2 linked regions of the Trichocoleus sp. FACHB-46 genome follow. The protein of the gene in region 1 binds, or shares a complex with, the protein of each later gene. Links are inferred from orthologs where the notes say so. Each region holds a gene or a part of one and is shown in the gene's direction. Other genes may lie near its edges. The genes, in order: uvrB and pcrA.

What was found.
Region 2: the proteins of uvrB (region 1) and pcrA are in contact, whole or in part, in a crystal structure (PDB 7EGT), measured with the Thermus thermophilus proteins. The link is inferred for Trichocoleus sp. FACHB-46 from one-to-one orthologs. Residues at the interface, in WP_096411307.1 of Thermus thermophilus: Glu23, Leu25, Arg26, Asp27, Gly28, Glu29, Arg30, Phe31, Arg55, Glu326, Asp327, Phe328, Glu379, Ser382, Gln383, His398, Gly400, Arg401; in WP_096412145.1 of Thermus thermophilus: His654, Arg656, Phe657, Gln666, Asp668, Glu669, Lys680, Arg681, Leu682, Ser683, Lys685, Tyr686, Ala687.

What each region holds. Positions count from the first base shown.
Region 1 is NZ_JACJOD010000007.1:108,951-120,715, reverse strand. What follows is about bases 5,389-8,349. They hold uvrB (excinuclease ABC subunit UvrB), read left to right. Parts: upstream 5,389-5,850; coding sequence 5,851-7,848; downstream 7,849-8,349. Outside these bases: H6F72_RS04375 (hypothetical protein), read right to left, coding at 161-898; H6F72_RS04370 (S8 family serine peptidase), read right to left, coding at 877-2,493; rpe (ribulose-phosphate 3-epimerase), read left to right, coding at 2,624-3,325; H6F72_RS04360 (hypothetical protein), read right to left, coding at 3,638-4,156; H6F72_RS04355 (hypothetical protein), read right to left, coding at 4,281-4,718; H6F72_RS04350 (CsbD family protein), read right to left, coding at 5,008-5,190; hormogonium polysaccharide biosynthesis glycosyltransferase HpsE, read left to right, coding at 8,650-9,621; hormogonium polysaccharide biosynthesis glycosyltransferase HpsE, read left to right, coding at 9,646-10,632; H6F72_RS04330 (DUF2330 domain-containing protein), read right to left, coding at 10,665-11,765. UniProt on the Escherichia coli protein: The UvrABC repair system catalyzes the recognition and processing of DNA lesions. A damage recognition complex composed of 2 UvrA and 2 UvrB subunits scans DNA for abnormalities.
Region 2 is NZ_JACJOD010000013.1:99,119-110,970, reverse strand. Bases 5,025-8,072 are described here. They hold pcrA (DNA helicase PcrA), read left to right. Parts: upstream 5,025-5,393; coding sequence 5,394-7,751; downstream 7,752-8,072. Other genes in these bases: H6F72_RS08085 (hypothetical protein), read left to right, coding at 7,781-8,032; H6F72_RS08095 (TIGR01777 family oxidoreductase), read left to right, coding at 5,025-5,204. Also shown: H6F72_RS08115 (nicotinate phosphoribosyltransferase), read right to left, coding at 1-1,177; H6F72_RS08110 (hypothetical protein), read left to right, coding at 1,882-2,031; H6F72_RS08105 (hypothetical protein), read right to left, coding at 2,286-2,951; H6F72_RS08100 (diacylglycerol/polyprenol kinase family protein), read right to left, coding at 3,351-4,049; more of H6F72_RS08095, read left to right, coding at 4,278-5,024; H6F72_RS08080 (TetR/AcrR family transcriptional regulator), read left to right, coding at 8,253-8,855; H6F72_RS08075 (glutathione S-transferase family protein), read left to right, coding at 8,859-9,626; H6F72_RS08070 (hypothetical protein), read left to right, coding at 9,868-10,503; H6F72_RS08065 (EAL domain-containing protein), read left to right, coding at 10,680-11,852. UniProt on the Escherichia coli protein: A helicase with DNA-dependent ATPase activity. Unwinds DNA duplexes with 3'-5' polarity. Translocates on single-stranded DNA with 3'-5' polarity. Initiates unwinding more efficiently from a nicked substrate than double-stranded DNA.

The sequences.
Region 1 (11,765 bases):
TCTGCGGCTCAGGGATGAAAAACTTTCCTCCCCTAGATTAGTCTGGTCGGGATAAAAGCACCGGGTAGTTACCTTTTCCGCAACATCTCATTACGGTTGGTCACTGAGTTTGGCAACTGTGTAATCCAGAAGCTGCTAGGCATGCTGATTCTATGTGGCTTTATTTGTAGCTCCAGCTCAATATCCACAGACCGCTGCTCACCAGCATCACAGTACAGAGCGCGATCGCCGTTGCCACCCCAGGAACAAAAATAAAGCCGATCGCCGCCCCAATCATGGCTCCAACAATAGTACCTAGGACTGCTCCTAGCGCTCCTGACCACAAAGCCCCCGACATGGAACCCAAAGTTGGCTGAAAGAAAAAGCTCAGCTGAGACGCCAAGAGCGTATTGAGCAAACCACCTATCACCCCAAGACTCGCTCCATAGCCCGCATAACCTGAACCTGCGGCGATCGCAGCCATTAGGACTTCTGGGGTAATACTGGTAACTAGGAGGCTAATCAGACTTCCGAGGCTACCGACGATGCCCCCTAAGCAAGTGCCATAAACGCTCCAAAAAATCACATTTGGGATTTGGGGCCGAGCACTAAATAAGGAATTGCTTAAAGCCCCACCCATGATCACCACGATCACCGCGCCAATCGACTCAAAATGAGGCAGATTCGCTTGTAGCGGCACGATAGCCTCAGGCAGCAGCCAGCAAACTCCCCAGAACAGCGCTGCACTAGTCACACTGCCAATTGAAGTCAGGATCGTAGCCGCGATCGCGGCATTCACAGGCCCCCAGATGGCACCCCCTACCGCGCCTAATAATCCGCCCCCAACTGCCCAAACAATGGCCCAAACAAGTATCCAAACCACAGGCACAATCTGGTTTAACGAGCCGGAACAGTCCACCAAGCCAGCCCATAGGGTTGAGTTGCTTGATTCATCTGCTGGCGATACAGAACCCGGATTTTATACCGCCCCGTCGTAGGAATCGCGTAAAAAATATGCTCAACGCTATCAACTTCACTAACCGAGGCCCAGATGCTATCCGCTGGGTCATTATCCTCAGCTCGCATCAAATACAGATCTAGATTATTCAGGCCGCGATCGCTAAAGCTCTCGTTGATATCATACTCACCATTGCGATTTTGGTCTTGTAACTCCACTCGCCGAGCCCAAGCCAAGGTGACAGAGACAAAGCTGCCTTGTTGTAGAGGCTGCTCCAGCACATAGTCCTGAAACGAACTCTTCGCTTGCGTCGCTACAGTTCTGTAATCCCAACCAATCGGAGGAACTGGCGTTGTTGGGTTCCATTGGCCTGGTTGAAATTGTTGGTAGGCGCGAAACGTGTTGAGTTGTCCCGTGCCCATATGCAGGTTGAGGGGAATCGTGCGATCGCGGTAGGCATCTGAAGCGAACCAGTCTTGCTGATTGCGATCCAAAATGGTGCGGCTCATGCCTAAAGTCCAACCGTCGCCTCGGTCTCGGACTTTATCTGCTGAGTTGAGCAAAACTGCTTTCATCACTTCGTGGCGGCGAGCATCCAACCCCCACTGATTGCTTTTTCGGCGCATCGCAGCATCGCCAAATTCTTGTAACAAAGCCACGCTAGCTGTGACGTGGGGTGCCGCAAAACTGGTACCAGTAACTCTGGTGGTTTTGCCATCTGGGTTCAGCGCCACGATGTTACTGCCAGGAGCCACCAAGCTAATAGCGCGACGCGGACCCACGTTGCTCTCCAGACCAAGCGATCGCTGGGATGGGGAAATAACCTCATCACCTAAGTTAGCTGCATCTACCTGCGCAAAAGGCCCATTACTGGTTAAACGGCGAGTAAAAGCGACATTTACGCCATTAAAGTTGTCCGTGGGAATGGAAATGCCTCCTCTCCCCTGATTACCAGCGACAACATACAAAACGTCATGGGCGCGAGTGGACCAATCTAGACATTGGGTGAGTAGGGCATTGCCATCAAGACGGGCTCTGGGGCGCGGGTCTTGTTGTAGCGATTCCCCAAAGCTGAAGTTAATGGCCCGGATGTCTCCCCCATTTTGCTGCGCCACATGCTGGGCTGATAAACATTCTTCTGGTTGGCCGTTACGCTGCAATAAGCCAACCGCAGACGCATAAAGCCGCGCTTTAGGTGCTACGCCCCGCATGGTTGGATCAGCGCTAACCATGATGCTGGCCACATTTTGAGCGTGACCATCAACGTGGGTGTTGCCTTTAGCAGGGCCATCTCGAAAGAAGACCCGCAACAGCGCGATCGCCCAGCTTTGATTAACGGCCTTATCGACACCAAACTTACCCGGACGACCGATTTCTACCTGACCAATCGCAACTTTGTTGCCCGTAAGGTTGTAGGGGGGAGCTTGCAACCGATAGGCATCAATGCCCGCTTCACCCAGCGAGCTTCCAGCAACCTGGAAGGAGGCAGGCAGAACAGTAACACTGAGTCCTCCCCATAACCCTGCTAAGCTGTTCAACATCCACGGCTGAGTCACAGCCTCTCCTCCACGAAATCTTTACAAGCCAAGGGGGATTTGAGGATCAAATGACAACCTTCTAATTAAATATTTTTTAAACATTTTGTTAAACTGGATACGACAGAGGACACGGGAGAAATCGTTCGCCATGACGCAGCCGCAATCCGAGAAACAGATAGTTATCGCTCCATCCATCCTATCAGCCGACTTTAGCCGTTTGGGAGACGAAATTCGTGCAGTAGATGCAGCAGGAGCAGACTGGATTCACGTAGATGTGATGGATGGCCGCTTTGTTCCTAACATCACAATTGGTCCGCTGATTGTAGAAGCGATTCGCCCCGTAACTCAGAAGCCTTTAGATGTCCACCTGATGATTGTGGAACCAGAGAAGTACGTAGAAGGTTTTGCTAAGGCTGGAGCCGATATTATCTCTGTACATTGCGAGCACAATGCTTCTCCCCACCTGCATCGCACCCTCTGTCAAATTAGAGAACTCGGTAAGAAAGCTGGCGTAGTCCTCAATCCCTCTACCCCACTAGAATTGATTGACTACGTTCTAGAAGTTTGTGACCTCATTTTGATCATGAGTGTCAACCCTGGCTTTGGTGGTCAAAGCTTTATTCCTGCGGTCCTGCCTAAGATTCGCAAACTGCGTCAAATCTGTGATGAGCGAGGTCTCGATCCTTGGATTGAAGTGGATGGTGGCCTCAAGGCTAACAATACTTGGCAAGTTTTAGAAGCAGGTGCTAACGCGGTCGTGGCTGGTTCTGCAGTCTTCAATGCACCCGATTATGCAACTGCGATCGAAGGTATCCGCAACAGCAAGCGTCCTGAGCTAGCTACAGTCTAATCATAATCTCGCAGTTACTTAAAACTTTTCCTTGGATAATGCAATGGCAAGTTACTAGTTCCTGGTAGCTTGCTTTTTTATTGGTCTTTGATAAAAAACGGTAGACGTTAAAAATGGCAAAGCTCTAGAGGATTTTGGCCTTTGGACTGAGCTGGCTCCATTAAATAATTGAAAACCCAAAGGCAGCTAATTAAAGGTACCTTTGGGTTGAAAAGTTTTTACAGTTTGAACTGTCTAAATCATGAGCACCATTAAAGTGAAGATTTTCAATCAACCTTGACTCGAATAGTGCTGATTCACTAAAGGTCAGGATTACTTGTTGCGGTTAGAGAGCCATCTAGCAGCCACCAACCCAAACGCAGCACCTACCATAGGATTGCTAAAGAATTTAACAATGCCTGGTTGCTCAGCTAAAACATCGCGGAACAGATCAGGATGATTGTGATAAGCAAAGCTTGCTAGCTTGGTCACATCATCTGCATTCATGCGGCTGGGGTGATGAGTAGAGAGACTCAGCTGCCGCTCCAAATCGCGATCGCTCAACCCACGTTCTTTGAAGTGCTTGAAAAACTCACGAGCTACATCATCCCGCTCATTAGGCTTGATTTGGGCGATCGCTTTCTGTAGCTCAGGCTCCATTTGAGCAGAAGGGATCTTCTCTGGATGGAAGGAACGACCAAACAAATGACGGCGCTCATCTTTAGAAGAACGCTGAGCAAAATCGTCAAAACTTTGATAGTTCTCTAGAGACGAGTTATCGTCGAGTTGCTCGGTGCTGCCATGAGCCAAATCATTCATAATTTGACGCTTGTAATCTTCGCTGCTAGTCACAGTATTAATCTCCTACTAATCATCAGAGTTTTGGCAACATCTGAAGTTATAAAAAAAGCTATTTGAAATTGAAAGCTGCTCGGTAGAATAGCGATCGCTGGTCTACGCCTTGTTGGTCTACACCTTACTGATACTCAACTTGCTTAGAGCCAGAATCGTAGCGAGCAGTCAAAATCAACTGTTTGTCAGGGGCATACATCAAGACCGTCAGATCACGGTTAGGCGCACTCTGCCGGAAGCCTTGTACCAAAGACTTGGCTAAGGGCCGCACTTCGTTAGGCTTAACTTGCTTGGAAATTACTACTCCCAGCTTGTTGTTATCCCGAACATAAGCATCCTGCACTAAACCATGAGCTGTCTGCACAACCCAGTTAGCAAAGTTGCCACCTGCAGCTGTGTTACCTCGTTCCAGTTGGCTATAACCTGAACGATTCTCAATTTGAGTCGGCTGGTTCACCGCTTGAGTGGCTGAGGATGGCCCACCACAAGCGGTTGTAATGGTAAGTACCAAAACCAAAGCTAAAGCCGTGAAAAACTTACGACTATGTTGAAGTAAATTCACGAAAGGTATCCTCGCAAAATTAATTAATCATTTGAATTGCTATAACTTCCCACTTTTAAAAGTAGGGTTTGGAAGTTGTTTAGCAAATGGTGAGTCTACTACAGATGGCAACTAGATTTGAGTTAGTTAAAAACAGTATTTTTTGAAAACAGGTGAGACCTTCGGAGCTAATAGCGGTTTTGTAATTACTCGTAACTAACTCAAATGCAGAAAACTCAAGAAATATAAGTACCCAGGTAATCTGGGTAGCTCGCAAGCTACCCAGCGCTCACATTAGAACTAGCTATGACTAGTCAATTGCTTTCTTGATGTTATCTTTGATGTCTTCTTTAGCGTGCTGAGCTTGAGACTCAACTTGCTTGGCTTGTCCTTCTGCTTGGTCTTTAGGATCGCCCGTTATATTTCCCCAAGCTTCTTGAGCTTTGCCTTCAATATTTTTGCCAGCTGCTTTAGCTCTATCTTCTGCACTCATTTTATGTACTCCGTAATTTTCAAAACTCTAAATTCAAATATCAAGTTGAAAAGCGAAGATCTATTCCACTTGACAATTCCTAATGTAGCGACAACTACGATCTGAGCCATCTGTCAGAAGTTGCATTAGCCTTACTCTGGATTGCGCCTTTTGATTTAGCCTTTAAGAACTACGGTTTGTGAATTAAGAAATTTCTTATTTATTAATCTCTTGAATTTAATTGTTAATTCAGTAAATGTGAGCTGAGAAAGGTAAAAAATGTTGCCCTATCTTTGGCTGTCTCAAGAGTTTCTTAGGATTGTGCCCAATCACTAATTGATTTACTAGTTAGATATTTGACTGTTCAATGTAAAGACCTAGATTCTAATCAGTCCTCAGCTCACAGTTCTATCCGCTACAGTTATATTGAGGGTTACTAATGGTTGTAATTCGCAGTTCAGATTGAAGTGTTGAGATATCCTGGGTTGCTTTAGCTGGTTTCATTGTGATTTCAACGGGCGATCGCGAATTTCACCGTGTTCTAGGCGACCAAATGTACTACTTAAGATCGCTACACTAGAGGAGTGGCTAGTTGACTCCGAGCGACCCCAGATTGCTCTCAAGTCACTAGGCGCAAGAGCCGAAACTCTAGCAACTTTGTGCTTTTATTGAGTCGAGATTATGGCGCAATTCCAGATTCAAGCCCCTTTTCAACCCACTGGCGATCAACCTAAGGCGATCCAGCAACTGACTCAGAGTGTGCAGTCAGGTGAACGCTTCCAGACTTTGCTAGGGGCAACGGGTACTGGCAAAACATTTACGATCGCTTCGGTGATTGAAAACGTGGGGAAGCCCACTTTAGTCTTGGCTCATAACAAAACCCTAGCCGCCCAACTTTGCAACGAGTTGCGAGAGTTTTTTCCTAACAACGCCGTCGAGTATTTCATTAGTTATTACGACTACTATCAACCGGAAGCTTATATTCCGGTGACCGATACTTACATTGAAAAGACAGCTTCGATCAACGAAGAGATTGATATGCTGCGGCACTCAGCCACGCGATCGCTGTTCGAACGGCGCGATGTGATTGTGGTCGCTTCTATTAGCTGCATCTATGGCTTAGGCATTCCCTCCGAATATCTGAATGCGGCTGTGCCACTGCGCGTGGGGATGGAAGCCGACCAACGCCAAATTCTGCGCGATTTAGCTTCTGTGCAGTATTCTCGCAACGACTTAGAGATGGGGCGCGGTCGCTTCCGAGTCAAAGGGGATGTGCTAGAAATTGGCCCAGCTTATGAAGACCGCATCATTCGAGTAGAGTTTTTTGGTGATGAGATCGACGCGATTCGCTACATCGATCCCGTAACTGGCGTAACGCTGCAAAGCATGGAGGGGGTGAATATTTACCCTGCCCGTCACTTCGTTACTCCCGAAGACCGCTTAGAGGGAGCCTGCAACGCCATCGAACAAGAGCTGCGCGATCGCCTGGAAATTTTAGAGCAAAACAACAAGCTCCTAGAAGCCCAACGCCTAGAGCAGCGCACCCGCTACGACTTGGAGTTGCTGCGAGAAGTCGGTTACTGCAACGGTGTGGAAAACTACTCGCGCCATCTCGCTGGGCGGCAAGCGGGAGATCCCCCCGAATGCTTAATCGACTATTTCCCCCAAGATTGGCTCTTGGTCGTTGATGAATCTCACGTCACTGTGCCGCAGATTCGGGGTATGTACAATGGTGACCAAGCCCGCAAACAAGTGCTAATTGAGCACGGATTTCGTTTACCCAGTGCCGCCGACAACCGCCCCCTGAAGTCTGAGGAGTTTTGGGGCAAGGCAAAACAGTGCATTTTTGTTTCTGCTACTCCCGGAGACTGGGAGATGGAAATTTCGGACGGTCGAGTGGTGGAGCAGGTGATTCGGCCTACCGCAGTGCTTGACCCGGAAATTTTCGTCCGTCCCACTACAGGTCAAATCGATGATTTGTTTGGCGAAATTCAAGAGCGGGTCCAGCTTCAGGAACGGGTGCTGATCACAACGCTGACCAAGCGCATGGCTGAGGACTTGACCGAGTACTTGCAGGAGCGCAGCGTTCGGGTCCGCTATCTGCACTCTGAGATTCACTCCATCGAGCGGATTGAGATTTTGCAGGATTTACGGGAAGGCACCTTTGATGTCTTGATTGGTGTGAACTTGTTACGGGAAGGCTTGGACTTACCAGAAGTGTCGCTGGTCGCGATCTTAGACGCGGATAAAGAAGGTTTCTTACGAGCGGCGCGATCGCTGATTCAAACTATTGGTCGGGCAGCGCGTCACATCCGAGGTCAGGCCATTCTCTACGCCGACAACCTGACTGACAGTATGGCCAAGGCCATTAGCGAAACCGAGCGGCGGCGAGCAGTGCAAATGGAGTACAACACCAAGCACGGCCTCACGCCACAGCCAATTATCAAAAAATCGAGTAACGCTATTTTGTCGTTTTTAGAGGTATCCCGCCGTCTCAACGCCCAAGAACTAGATCAAGTCTATGAGCAAGCCAGTGATCTCCCTCTAGAAAACATTCCGCAGCTCATCGGTCAGCTAGAAGCTCAGATGAAGGAAGCGTCGAAAAAATTAGAATTTGAAGAGGCCGCTAAGTATCGCGATCGCATCAAACACTTGCGCGACAAGCTATTGGGCCACTAAGCACCTCCGTATCATCTCTCAACTTTGCCTCTGCTTGATGAAACTCTCATCATTGCTTTAAATTTGGCTGCGAAATCTCTCTTAAGCCAGATGTTTAGAAGCGGTTACTGAAAGCGAGAATATGGAGGCTTACTTGTCTTAAGATTTGTGGCCTTCTGATTAGCAGAGCAGAGCGCATTTCATAAGAGATGAGTGAGCTACCTGGATAGATGTCTAGCTGGGAGCTTGATAGTGAAGCAACATAACCGATTGCAAGCATATCGCTACGCGAATCGGGGCAGCATTTACCTCTTTATGCCCATGCTGGATTTTAATGTCATGGCAGAAGTTGGAGAAACTCCGCCTTAAGGGAGTGAGATCGCAGCAAAGCGATCGCTGGGTAAGTTATTGCCTGATCACTATTTGTTGAAAACTTGTTTGCTGAACTTAAGAGTTGGGCAAGATTCTTGTTAGCACTACAGGAATTTTAAGTGGTCGGCTTTTAACCTAGAAAGCTACTGAATAAAGTTGCAAAACTCTTAAAGCGACTGGTTTAACTAATAGCTGCTATTAGGAATACGACACTCGGCGGCAAATCAGGGGTCTACCTAAAGTTAAGAATCAGGCAATTTGCAACGGTGAGTCTACTTCAGTGACCCTATTGCAACAGTTAAGTGCTTCAAGTCCTTGTTGGCTGTTGCCATGACAAGGTTGACCAAAACAATACCTTACTCACTTAAACTCTTAACTCAAATGCCCTACTCTTCAATGTCCTCCTCTCAGACATTTCCTAGTAGAAGCCCTATTCTTGTCTCCAAACCCTTGGCTCCTGAATTTACGGTTGCCATCCCGACATACAACGGTGAGCACCGCTTGCCTGAGTTGTTAGAGCGCCTGCGAGCGCAGGTGAATACAGAGGATTTTCGCTGGGAAATCCTAATAGTTGATAACAACAGTACAGACCAGACTGCTGAGGTCATTCGGACCTTCCAGGCAGATTGGCCCAACCAGTACCCCATCCGGTACTTGTTTGAAGGTCGCCAAGGCTCTGCTTATGCGAGGCAGCGAGCAGTGCAAGCAGCCGAAAGCGAGCTGATTGGTTTTTTAGATGATGACAACATTCCAGCTCTAGACTGGGTGGCAGCAGCTTATGCCTTTGCTCAAAGTCACCCTAGAGCAGGAGCTTACGCGAGTCAAATTCACGGTGACTTTGAAGCTGCACCTCCGCAAAACTTTAGAAGAATTGCTGGTTTCTTGGCGATTACTGAGCGCGGTCCTCAGCCATTGCTATACGATCCTGGCAAAAAGCTGCTGCCTCCTTCAGCAGGCTTAGTGGTGCGTAAAAGTGTTTGGAGCCGCTATGTGCCTCAAACTTTTACCTTGAGAGGAAGAGTCGGACAGTCTCAGGGGCAAGCGATCGCGGCCAGCGAACCGGGAGAAGATCTAGAACTGCTTCTGCATATTCAGAATGCAGGTTGGGAAATTTGGTATAACCCAGACATGGAAATGCACCACAAAATCCCTCACTGGCGTTTTGAGCGAGATTATCTGCTCGCCATGTTTCGAGGGATTGGTCTGAGTCGCTACCACACTCGCATGCTCAGTGTTAAACCTTGGCAGCGTCCATTGGCAGCTCTGGCCTATATCCTGAACGATATGCGTAAAATCCTCCGGCACTGGCTGAAATATAGAACGGTCATCCCTCAAGATTTGGTAGCTACTTGCGAAATGGAGCTGTTCCGCAATAGTTTTCTGAGTCCCTTCCACCACTGGAAGAAAACCCTGAAAAACTAAGAGGGCATAAGTTCTAATCTCTCTATGGATGTAACGATCGCAATTCCTACCTACAACGGTGCCGATCGCCTGCCGCTGATTCTGGAGCGCTTGCGATCGCAGACTGCTGCTGAATCGATTCGGTGGGAAATCATCATCGTTGACAACAACAGCACCGATGGCACTGCCGCTGTGGTGCAACAGTATCAAGCCAACTGGTCCCACCCTTATCCTCTCAAGTATTGCTTTGAGCCAGAACAAGGAGCCGCTTTTGCCCGCCAGCGAGCGATTCGAGAAGCACAGGGTGAACTAGTTGGCTTTTTAGATGATGACAATTTGCCAACGGCAGAGTGGCTCGCCGCTGCCTATGAATTTGCGCAAACTCACCCTCAGGCAGGAGCCTATGGCGGACAGATCTATGGAGATTATGAGGTAGAGCCTCCCGCTAATTTTGAGAAAATTCAGGCATTTCTAGCGATTCGGCAGCGCGGTCCAAATCCAAATTTGTATGAGCCAGAGCGGATCAGTTTACCGCCAGCAGCTTCTTTAGTGGTCCGACGGCAGGCTTGGCTTGAGCATGTCCCACAACGTCCTGCTTTGAGCGGTAAAGTTCGCGGGTGCATGGTGCAGGGGGATGACTACGAACCTTTGCTGTATCTACACAAGGCAGGTTGGGAAATTTGGTACAACCCTGCCATGCAAACTTATCATCAAATTCCTCATTGGCGTTTAGAACGACCCTATTTGACTGAGCTAGCTAGAGGGTGTGGGCTGGCGACCTGTGAGTTACGCCTGATCTACACTGCGGATGCCCAGAAGCCCTGGATCATGGCCAGAACTTTTTTAGGCAATTCCCGGAGAGCTGTGATGCATGTACTCAAGTATCGCCAACGAGTCAAAACAGATCTAATTGCCGCTTGCGAACTGGAGTTTTTTCTAGGTAGCTTGATGAGTCCGTTTTACTACCTCAGAAAAAATCTTCAGGCTAAAGCTGCTCCTAGTCCGCTACAGACTCCTTCAGGCTCTAACTAAACTAGGGCGCGATCGCGCTTGACTAGCGTGCGTTACTTAGGCCAGAGATTGCGCCACCAAGGAGCGGTTTGGCTAGAAATTGCAGGCAACTTCTGACGGATATCCTGGATATTCCAACCCGTTAGTTTAGCTAGGGTTTGAGCTTCTTGTTCAAAGCGGGCAGGTAAAGCTCTCTTATACTGTCGTCCAGCCGCGCAGTTCGTCTCAGCTGTAAAGGCATGGCGCAAAACATAGCGCCCTTGGAAGGACTGTCGATTCGAGGTTTCCTGGAACATTAGATCCTCAGGAAACTTGTCACGGGTATACCGGACATGAATCCGGGTCAGAAAAACATTGGAGGAGGTGTTGTCGTTGAGCCAAAAAACACCCGCCTGACGCAGTTCCTCAGGGTTGAGAGGTTCAGCTGAGCAAGGGTCGCAGTTGCCCATATCCCAGGCATATTCCAAAAAAGCTACCTTTTTACCTTCACGAGTGTAGGCAGTCTGGAACATAGATTTGTAGAAGTCGCCAAACTCGTTTTTGACAAAAACTGGAATTTCAGCATCTGAGGGCACCTGCACGGTTCGGTAGTTAGTGACTTCAGCTTGGCCTTGAGGAGACAACAGGTAAACGATTAAGTCTTGCTCGGTGGCAGCATTAATCATGCCCAAACGGATCGGCAGCATGAACTTGGGTGATTCGTAAGCCATCTGAATCGGACGGAGAAATTGATAGCCCGCTTTTTCAAATTCCGCTAGATTCACCTTGGCGACGAAAAACTTTAGGTTTTGGCGGATGTAGGGTTGCAGAAGTTGCTTCGCTCCTCTAGGAATGCGGTAACCACTGCGGTTCAACCAAGTTTCTAAACCACTGGATTCCTTGGCGCTCAGAATCACAATGTCATACTCACCCACCGTGAATTGAGCTTCAACTTTGACTCCCAGGGCATTGTCGCTCGCAGCTTCCGTAGGCGCACCAGCCATCGCTGCAGACGGAGCCATCACCCTCCCATTAAAAGTTTGAGTTTCACAAGGATTGGAGTCGAAATATTCCACCAGACGAGGGGCACTAAAGGCATCCAGCCGTTCTAGCACTTTAGGATCGCCGACATGAACTTGCTCCTGCTTTAGCACCACTGGCACAGGCACCACGAT
Region 2 (11,852 bases), on another replicon or contig:
CTTGTTTAAAGACGGGTTGTAACAACGGTTGTTCATGATTAGGCATTTCTGTGATCAACCCTAAGCGATCGCTGTGGATTTGTCCGTGTTCAAAGCAGCGAAAAATTTGCTTGCGTCCAGGATAAGTTAACTTACCGCTAGCCTCTTTCATAACTGGCCGACCATCCAGTTCGACGAGCTTATAAACTCCGTTGACAGGCTCTCCGGTGACTAAGCGGGTACCTAAACCGTAGCCATCAATGCAAGCACCTGCGCCTCGTAATTCTGCAATTTTCCACTCATCTAGATCTCCACTGGCAAAAATGGGTACACCCGGAAGCCGCGATCGCACTTGTTGGGAAAGTATAGCCAAATCTCCAGAGTCAATCCGTACCCCTTCCAACGTCAGGGTGCCAGCTTCGACTTGCTGAGCAAGTTGATCGGCAGCGGCGATCGTGTTGTAAGTGTCAATCAACAAAGGAGCCCCCGGAAAGTAGCGGTGAAAGGCCGTAAACGCTTCCATTTCGCTTCCTTGGAGGGTTGCTAAAGCCATGACTAAGGAGTGAGCCATCGTCCCAGCGGGTTGACGACCGAGCTGGAGGGCCGCGAGCACATTAGAAGTAGCATCTAGCCCAGCACCTAAAGCGGCTCTTGCCGCCCAGAGTGCTGCCTGAGGGCTAAAAGCCCGACGAGTACCAAATTCTAATAGCACCGCTTGTGGACCCGCCGCATCTCGCATCCGGGCGGCGCGAGTGGCAATGAGTGTTTGGTAATTCAGCACATTTAAGAGATAGGTTTCCACAATTTGGGCTTGCCACAAGGGAGCTTCTACTCTTAAAAGCGGTTCATTGGCAAAGACAACGGTCCCTTCTGAGACAGCCCAGACATCTCCGGTAAAGCGGGCAGTTTCTAGCAAGGTCCAGAAGCGATCGGGAGCGTGGCTAAAAATCCCACTGGTTTGTAAGGCTGCAATTTGTGCTGGACTAAATTGGAGCTTTTCTAAGTACTCCAATGCTTGCGCCAAACCCATCGCCACCAAATAGCCAAAATTTTCTGGCAAGCGTCGCACAGTGAGCTCAAAACTAGCCCGACGTCGCTCAATGCTTTCTCCGACATAGCAAGCCGACATAGTGAGCTGGTAAAGATCGGTCAGCAAACTATAATCTTCTGGCTGTAGCGTTAGTTCTAAATGGGTCACATTTTCTCCTAGACCAACAAAATTCTCACGTTTGATTTTTGCGAAGGCAGCAACTCTACAACCAACCCTCTAGGTTGCCTCAACTCAGCAATTCAGCCATTTTTCTCAACACCTTTCCACAATGAGTTGCTAATTGGCGTGTCAGTTAGTGCATTCAAGGTGCTTCTAACACGACTATTCTTGTCGTCCCAGAGCCTTTGTTCTAATTATAGTCAAATTTACCAAAATTAGATAAAGCTTCTGCTAAGGTTTCACTGATTTTGTCAAAATTGCATGATAGGAGCAGTCTGCAAGCAGTGAGGTGAAGCTCCTGCCTACTAGCCAACAGGCTATCCGTACTAGGAATGCTCTAGAGATTTAACCCACCAATTTATAGTGATTTTTTGCAAAACTAGGTGCTTGACTTAGCTTAAAAACAATAAGAGTTTAGCTGCTGCGCTTAGCGCCCAGGTTTGACGAATTAGTAATTGTGTCTATGAAAAAGCTCAAAAATCTCAGGGCGATCGCTCTGGCTTGTACCCAAAGAAGTTCTCACTAGCTGTTTAAAGGTAAAGCAGTATCAAGAAGAGTAAATGATGCTCCAATTAAGCTAAAGAATTATACAAATTTCAACTCGTTCTGGAAGAGTTGAAGATAATAAAAGTATCAGGTTACACAGCTTAGTTTAGGTCGAGTCACTACTCACTAATCTTGAGAGAAACCTTATGAAATTACGTGCCGTCTTCAATGATTTGATTCAGTTTATTTTTGGTGCGGTGAATCGAATCTTTAGCCCTACTGACGATGAGTATCCTGCAACGGGTGTCCAGCCTTTTGAAGGAGATGTGAGATCCAGTCGGTCTCATGATTGGTAGTTAATCGGGCGCTTAGCGGTTCTGCACTATCTAAGGGGCTAAATGCAACCTTAGTTAGTGCAATCCTAAGTTGCTTGAGGACTGTTGTTAGTTATCCGAATTGGCTCGTGGTTTTACTCGTAAATATCTTTGACTCGGTGAAGTATTCCTTTATTTTTCGCCGAGTTTAATCATGAGTATCCAGATTTAATCTGCCAAACTTTTTGCTGTTTTGTTGCGATCGCTAACTTAGTTAATTAGCTTATCTAAAATAGTTAGTCCGCTAAGATTTCTTGAGTGCAGTTGCCGTTGGAATCCCACTGTAGTTCTGCTATTAGCAGAGCGCTGACCCCGATTACAACTCCAGTCAGCAAAAATTGCCAAGCTGCAAAGTAAGGCAGGATGAGGATGCCGAGCAAATGAATGAGCGCAACTAAAATGAAGGCTCGCGATCGCATCCGCCAACCTGTCCCCAAATAACCCACTGCGTTTAATCCCAGCCATAGGGGGCAAAGCTGCAACAACATATCGCCCCAACCCCAAAAAATGCTGAGGTCAGTAATCACTACACCACCGAGCATTAACCAAGCCCACCAGCGCAACACCCACTTGAAATGCTCAAATCGGCTCCAGGGTTCTGTTAATAGATGCATACCCAGAGTGCCGAATACCGTTAAGGCGGACCACCAAATAGCTTGCAAACTCCAACTGATAGGTAGAAATTGAGCTGTTGCAAAGATGGCGATCGAAATGACTCCCCAAAGCAGACACGCTTGATCGATGCGCGTATAAAAAGTGGAAATGATGGTTTTATCACCTACCTGCCAATGAATTCGCCATAAACCAGGCAAGTCCTCAATGGCAAATGCAGATTCTTTAGAGCGCAATAAAGGGATATCAAAATTAAAAAAATCTAGGTTAATTGGGCTAACTAAATTCATTGACTTCAATAAGGTGATTGATAAAAGGCGATTGAAAATAAAATGATGTCGTTCCTTGAGTCGGAACGCTACAATCATCTCTCCTCATGTATCGCCTTTAATCTATCGACAGAAGCGGTTTAACTGATCCGAGAGTCTGTCAACAGAAGTAGCTGAAGTCGTTAGCTTTTACTTTAGATTAATGACTGTAATCTCTAGATCTAGCTTGGCATAGAACTAAAGACTGATAGTTTATGCTGAATGAAAGATTAAAACTGTATCTGTTTTTACGCTTAAATCTGGTTCAGGCTTGACTTTTTAAAGATATCAAACAGGTGCTTATTTTTTGATAGAAACTTAACAAATGATTTGAAGCACCAATTATCAAAGTGGCTAAATATACCTAAATAATTAGCTCAGTCAAAGAATTTTGCTTAATAAAAAACTTAATGCTCCACTGGCAATGGGGACTGTTAAGTTATCGATTCCGAACTTGGAAAAAGCTTCTAAGCCAGCGGCAACTATGGCAACGGCCAAAGGAATGCACCAAGTTTGCCAAGTGTTGCCTTGGACTCCAAACAAAATGGCGCTGCTGACCACGTAGCTCACGCCTGCCATCGTCAATGAGCCTTCCCAGCTTTTTTGCATATCCCAAAGCTGGTAAGGGTGGCGACCAAAACGGCGACCAATTAAAGCTGCTAGCCCATCTCCCCAAGTCATCACCAAGATGCCAAGAGCGGCGTATTGAGGCTGGTGTATAGGCCAGAACCAAGCAATCAACACCCCAATGCTAATGGCATAAAAAAAGGTGCCCCAACTTTTACGACCCACGCTGTTCATGCTTGCCAAAATCGGGACGTAATAGGAAGTAAAGGCGATCGCGCTAGCCAAAACAGAAGCCGTGATGCCCATCCAGGCGGGAATCTGGAGCCACCAAGCTAGCAAAATGACATTGCCCACGCCGATATGGACGACTTTCCGAACGATCTCTGCGTCAGTCTCTGTATAACGACCTAGCCACTCTGCCAAGAGCACGACACAACTGAGCCAGATGCCCACAACAGTTAACTGGACCCAAAAGCTGGGTGGAGAAACAAGGCTGAAGACTTCAGTTAGCAAAGCGAGAACACAGGGTAGAGGTGCTTTCTCACTTTATTAGATCTTGATTAGATCTTGGCTTGGATCTAATTGCTACGGCCCGGAGTGCGATCGCCAGTTGCGCCCTTAGCCACGGCTCCAGCTTCCGTTCTGTATACTGAGCTTTAAGTTTCCTTGATTTTTTACATAACAGGTCAGTCTCCTTCAATCCAGAATTTTTGAAGGCATTTTTAAGTAACGGAAGAGAGTATGAAAGTCGCGATCGCAGGTGCCACAGGTTTTGTCGGCAGTCGTCTAGTCGAGCGTTTACAGGCGGAAGGCCATCAAATTGTCGCTTTCAGCCGTAGCCGTGAGCGAGCCGAACAGTTGTTTCCTCGCACCGTTTTCTCAAATGTAGAAGTTGTTCCCTACACTCCTACTACTCCGGGCGCTTGGCAGCAGGCAGTGGCAGGTTGTGATGGCGTGGTGAATTTGGCTGGGGAAGCGATCGCAGACGGCAGATGGACTGAATCCCGCAAACAAGAGATTTTGAGCAGCCGCCAACTTAGCACCCAAAACATCGTGGCAGCGATCAACCAAGCCAACCCGAAACCAACCGTGTTAGTCAACGCTTCGGCAGTGGGCTATTACGGCACGAGTGAAACCGCTACCTTTGACGAAACCAGTGCGGCTGGCAAAGATTTCTTGGCGCAAGTTTGCCAAACCTGGGAAGCGGAAGCCCAAAAAGTTAAGGATAGCGGCACCCGCTTGGTGATTGTGCGGACTGGGATTGTTTTGGGGATGGGAGGCGCACTAGCCAAAATGCTACCTCCGTTCAAGCTGTTTGCAGGCGGGCCGATTGGTAGTGGTCGGCAATGGTTTTCTTGGATTCACCGCGAAGACTTGGTCAGCCTAATTCTGCAAGCACTGACCCAAACCAATATGCAAGGGGTGTATAACGGCACTGCTCCCAACCCAGTCCGTATGGCTGAGTTTTGCCATGTATTAGGCGAGGTGCTGAACCGTCCTTCCTGGTTGCCAGTCCCGGATTTTGCCTTGGAAGCTTTGCTGGGAGATGGAGCCAAGGTTGTCCTAGAAGGTCAGCAGGTTCTACCAAAGCACACCCTCGCCGATGGTTTGCAATATCAATATCCCACGGTGAAACAAGCGCTCTCAGAAATTTTGGCGGCTGGCTAGAACGAGAATTGGCAATGGGGATAGGCGTAGTGATGAAGGACGGCGATCGCACCTCACCTCACTGCCCCTATCTTCAAGCAACCCTGTAGTATGTGAAATGGAGCCTGCTCTCTACACAAATGACGCTTGCTCTGAAGCTGCCTGACCCAGTTTAATGAGTTCTCTGCTCGCGATCGCACCTAGAGTTTTATGACCGCCACCACTGACTTTCTCGGCCATCTCAACCCCTCTCAAAGACAAGCCGTGGAACATTTCTGCGGGCCGCTTTTGGTGGTAGCGGGAGCAGGATCAGGCAAGACTCGCGCCCTGACCTACCGGATTGCCAATCTGGTGCTGACCCACCGAGTAGACCCAGAAAGCATCCTGGCCGTGACTTTTACCAACAAAGCCGCCAAGGAAATGAAAGAGCGGATTGAGCGCTTGTTTGCCGAGCGGCAAGCCCTGGATGAATTTAGCAAGCCCTTTCATTTGCTCGCACCTTACGAACAGAAGCAACTGCGATCGCGGGTCTACAAAAACATCACCAAAGAATTGTGGATTGGCACCTTCCATGCGTTGTGTTGCCGCATTTTGCGGTTTGACGTAGATAAGTATCAAGACAGTAATGGTCGTCAGTGGACGAAGAACTTCTCGATCTTTGATGAATCGGACGCCCAGAGCTTAGTCAAAGATATTGTCCAAAACAAGTTGAACTTGGATGACAAAAAGTTCGATCCGCGATCGGTGCGCTACGCCATTAGCAACGCCAAAAATGAAGGCTTGTCGCCGCAGGAATTGGAGCAACAGCAGCCCAACTTTAGAGGTCGGGTGATTGCTAATGTCTATAGCTGCTATCAAGATGCCCTAGCCGCCAACAACGCCCTAGACTTTGACGACCTGATTTTGCTGCCCGTGCAACTCTTTAAGCAGAATGAGCAGGTGCTAGCTTACTGGCACAAGCGGTTTCGCCACATTTTGGTGGATGAGTACCAAGACACCAACCGCACCCAGTACGATTTAGTGCGATTACTTGTAACGAACGGCGCAGAGTCACGCGACTTTAAGAGCTGGGATTACCGCTCGATTTTTGTCGTGGGGGATGCGGATCAGTCGATCTATTCTTTCCGCAAAGCTGACTTCAAAATCTTGATGGGCTTTCAGGATGACTTCGGCGATCGCCTCCCCGACGACGACACTCGGACGATGGTGAAGCTGGAGGAGAATTACCGCTCCACCGAAAACATTCTCCAAGCCGCGAACGAACTGATTGAGAACAACACGGAGCGGATCGACAAAGTCCTGAAGCCGACTCGCGGTAGTGGCGAAACCATTTTCTGTCACCGCTCTGATGATGAAACGGCTGAAGCCGAGTTTGCGGTTCACCAAATCCGCACCCTAGAACGCCAGAACCCCGAACTTAATTGGGGCTGTTTTGCCATTCTCTACCGCACCAATGCCCAATCCCGCGCCTTTGAGGAATCGTTAGTGCGTTGGGGAGTGCCCTATAAAGTCGTGGGTGGTCTCAAGTTCTACGATCGCAGAGAAATTAAAGATGTCTTGGCTTACTTGAGAGCGATCGCCAATCCCGCCGACACCGTTAGTTTGCTGCGCGTGATCAACACCCCCCGGCGTGGCGTGGGCAAAACCACGATCGACTCGCTAACTAATGCGGCGCAACAACTGGGTGTACCGCTCTGGGAAATCTTGCAAGACGACACTTCGGTTAAAACTTTGGCGGGGCGCTCTGCAAAAGGCGTACTCAACTTTGCCAACATCATCCAAACTTGGCGAGAAAAACTAGAAACCATCCCTGCCACAGAAATTGTCCAAGGGGTACTCGAAGACTCTGGCTATATCCAAGACTTGCAGAACCAGGGCACAGATGAAGCTCTCGATCGCGTGCAAAACGTCCAAGAGCTTTACAACGCGGTGCGGCAATTTGAGGAAGACAACGAAGACAAAAGCTTGTCAGGTTTCCTAGCCAACGCCTCTCTTGCCTCTGACTTGGATGACCTAAAAGAAGATGACGCCCGCGTTTCCCTAATGACGCTGCATTCCTCAAAGGGACTAGAGTTTCCGGTCGTGTTTCTGGTGGGTTTAGAGCAAGGCTTGTTCCCCAACTTCCGATCGCTCGAAGACCCGACTGCTTTAGAAGAGGAACGGCGGCTTTGCTACGTCGGCATCACTCGTGCCCAAGAGCGGTTGTTCATCAGCCACGCGCGGGAACGTCGCCTCTATGGTTCACGCGAACCTGCTAGCCCCTCGCTATTTCTAGCTGAGTTGCCTAGAGAATTGCTTACCAGCAACGTTGCTACGGCCATCCCCACACGGATGACTCAGGGAATTGCTGCGGCTAAACGCGAAGGCGTTGCTGTCGGCTCCGCTCGGCCCAATAGCCATGAAGATGACTGGACTGTGGGCGATCGCATTGTGCATAAAGCTTTCGGCGTGGGCCAAGTCACACACATCTTTGGCAAAGGGGACAAAATCTGCCTCGCCATTAAGTTTCCAGGTTTAGGCCAGAAAATTATTGACCCAAAGGTCACAGTGTTGCAGCGCGTAGAATAATTCAATTCAATCGGAGGCACCTAAATAGGATGGCAAAGCATACGCAAGCTCATATGGCCAAGACCCTGGAGAAGAACAGAGCCGAGGCTTGGAAGGATATGACGAAGCGCCAGATGGAATACTACATGGGCGCTAAGCTCTTGGAGATTGGAGTGAACCCAAAGTCAGCTATTTACCGCTGGTCTATGGAGGACAAGGGGAATAGCGAGGAGTGGACCTATAGCGCCTATTGGGGTGACTCGAAGGAGAAGCTGGAACAGCAGGAAGCTCAAGGTGGCTAAATAGGTTGAGTCTTTGGCTTGGTTGGTGCTGCATACCGTTAGATTTTGCAGAACCGAGCCTTCGGGGGCGCTTGCCCCCAAGCCCGTGCTGAGAGACGGTTGCATCCCTCAGACTCCCTCCAAAAGGGGCACAATGTTTGGTGCATTAGGTTGATTTGTATTAGTGATGGGGTTGTTGTACTCTTAAAAAGACCGATCGGTTCTTTTTGAGGACTGCTGTATGGCTAAGGCTGACGAAACTAGAGCCAAGATCCTGCAAGAGGCGGCGACTCTGTTTAATCAGCAGGGCTACGCGGGTTCGTCGATGTCGGACATTATGCAGGCGACAGGGTTACAAAAAGGAGGGATTTACAACCATTTCACGAGTAAGCAGGCTCTAGCTTTAGAGGCTTTTGACTTTGCTTTTCAGAGATGCCAAGAACGGCTTCGCATTGCTCTAGCGACAAAGCAGCATGCTATAGAACGGCTGCAAGCGATTTTGGGTGTCTTTTACAGTTTTATCGAAGACCCGCCGATCGCGGGAGGTTGCCCAATTCTCAATACGGCGATCGAGAGTGATGATGCCAATCCTGCGTTGCGCGATCGCGCTCAAGCAGCGATGAATACCTTACGCAATTCGATTCGACGCACTGTGGAGCGGGGAATTGCCAGGGGTGAAATTCGGCCTACGGTTGAGGCGGATACCGTAGCAACGGTGATGATTTCTACCTTGGAAGGAGCCCTAATGATGAGCAAGCTCTATGACGATCCGGTGCATTTGGAGCGAGCGATCGCGCATCTAAATGATTACCTTTGCGATCGCTTGCCACCACCATCAATTTAGCGGATGAAACGAAGGGTTATTTTTTTGAAGTTCTACAGACCGATCGGTCGGAATTCGTCCTTCTCGGAGTTTTTAATGCTGAAGTTCTACTATGCTCCCCTCTCACCTAATGCGCGTCGAGTCTGGTTGACGCTGTTAGAAAAACAGATTCCATTTGAACCTGTGCTGATGCAGTTGAATGGAGACCAATTCCAACCGGAGTTTGCCGCGATTAATCCTTTTCATCACATTCCTGTAGTCGTAGATGAAGGGGTGAGAGTTTTGGAATCTTTGGCAATTCTGGATTACCTAGAAGCTAAATACCCTCAATCTGCTCTGATGCCAACTGATCCGCAGGCGATCGCCACAGTACGGATGGCCCAGATGGTGACGACGAACGAATTGGGGCCAGCAGTGTTTGGATTGGTGGTGCAGCCCGAAAACTCAAAGCAGCTCGAACGAATTCAACTTCAAGTGGCGCAGGGGTTGGGTTTTCTTAACGAGTTGTTGGGCGATCGCCCTTACTTTGGCAGCGACCAATTGACTTTAGGCGATGTTGTCGCAGGAGTTGTGGTGTCTCTGTTGCCTTATGTGCAAGTTGACTTAGTAGATTACCCAGCCCTAAAAGCTTGGTCGGAGCGCTTGATGGCACGAGAGGCTTGGCAAAAAACACAACCCAACCCACAGCAGTTTGAGGAATTTAGGCGGCGAGTCAAGATCATTGCCAAACAACGGTTGCGCCAATATTCGCAGGGTAGACGACGGGATAAAGCGATCGCCCCTGGTTCTTAGTTCTAGTTGCTACGAGCTGGACCACGGCTGAGGATACCGCTGAGTGACCTGCCTTAGGAAAGAGGGACGCCCGCTTGGATTTATCTACGCTGTGATCAGAATGGGGAAAATAAATGAGTTATTTACTAATCATTGTGCTGCTCGCTTGGGGCGCGGTTTATCTGTTTGCTAGACAGGCAGGTAAGAGTGACGCTCCTAAATAACCTGATCGAGCGGTTGGCTGAATCGTGATGTGAAAGCAATGATCAGAAAAGTCGGATTGTGGCTGCTCTGGATTGGCTTTATTGCCTATGCTGTGTTCCTAGCTCCCCCCTGGCAGCCTGACGTAGGCCGCTTACAAAACTTCTTGGCGGGAAACTGGACAGATCTGAACGCTTGGGTCGTGGCAGTGTTCAGTCTGATTGGCATGTGGGTGATGATCTATAGCTGCCTCATATTTGCCGATGGCCGTATGCAAAAGCTTCCTGCTTGGCCGTTTGTCCTAGGTTCTCTGGGCACCGGAGTATTGGGTTTAATTCCTTATTTGGCGTTACGAGAGCCGAACCAACATTTTTCGGGGCCTAAAGATGGCTGGCTCAATTTTTGGGATTCACGCCGCACTGGTTGGTTGATCAGCACAAGCACGATCGCCTTTATCGCCTATGGCATTCTATTGGGTGATTGGGGTGGGTTTGTGCAGGAGTTTCAAACCAGCCGCTTCATTCACCTAATGAGTTTGGCGTTTTGCCTTTTCGGTCTGTTGTGGCCGACCTTGCTAGGAGACGACATGGCCCGTCGAGGTTTAAAAGAACCAGGCTTGTTTTGGACTGTGGCTTTAATTCCGCTATTTGGGCCACTGGCTTACCTTTGCTTCCGCCCGCCGCTACCAAACGATTAAAAGTTAGATAATAGATAAAAGTCTAAGCTCGACTGATTCTGGCTTTGGGTCTGCCCGCTTTTATGCCTAAAGAGAGATCTTTAATAATTCTTTGAAAACTCCTGATAATATTTCGGGCTCTCGTGATTTTGGCTGGGAATTACTAATTAAAGCTGTTTTATCAAGGTAGGCGAGTTGTGAGCCAAGCTAATGCTGGTCCGAAATCCTGTGCTTGCTACAACCTCTCGCCCTGTGGTGCAGCAGAGGCTGGCAGATTGTTTCTGTGGCTGCCTGTACCGCACACCCTAAAAAAAATCGTGCCTTACTTGCAGACAGCAAACTTCAGCTGCGATCTGATGCCAGAGCGGCATGGCCTGAGTATTGCTTGTGCACCTGGACAAACCCAGGAGTTAGCCAAAAATATCGGCGAGTTGCTGACTCCGCGAGAGTTGGAATCTACTCAAGTGTTGTTTGTTCGAGGTAATATCCAGCCCCGAATTCATGACTTTAGCGATATTACCTCGTTGCAACGCTTCATCAAGTTCACCCAATCTGATTGGCTGGTAGAGATGCTGGCGGCTAAACGCTTCACTAGCTTTTTTCAGCCGATTGTTCACATGGCAGACACCTCTCGGATTTATGCTCACGAAGCGCTATTGCGGGGGTTTGACGAGCAGGATCGTTTGATTATGCCAGGTGCCATTTTGGATTTGGCTACAGAAGCGGGACTGCTGCCCCAAGTGGATCGACTGGCTCGTTTAAGCGCGATCGCTGCTGCCAGTCGGCATCAAATCTCCAGCCACATCTTTATCAATTTTTCCCCCACGGCGTTGTATGACCCAGTTTCCTGCCTACGGAGTACCGTAGATGCCATTGATGAGGCAGGCATTCCCCATGAGCATGTGGTGTTTGAAGTAATTGAGTCCGATCGCCCTCAGGATTTGGATCATCTCAAATCAATTTTGAAATACTACCGAGATGCAGGGTTTCTGATCGCGCTGGATGATTTAGGCTCTGGCTACTCTAGCCTTAATTTATTGCATCAATTACGTCCAGACTTCCTCAAATTGGATATGGGCCTGGTTCGAGATGTGCATCAAGACCCCTATAAAGGTCTAATCACAGAAAAGATTTTGGAAATTACGCAGCAGTTAAATATTCAGACCGTGGCTGAAGGCATTGAGTGCATTGGGGAGCTGGACTGGCTGCGGCAGCGCGGTGCCACTTTTGCCCAAGGATACTTGATTGCCAAACCAGGGGCTTTGCCCGCCGCTACGACGCCTTGCTTAACTGCGATCGCGCCACCGACTTTAAATCAACTTAGTGACAACCTGCCGGACGCAAGTAGTCAGGCTCAGCAGGTAGGCAGC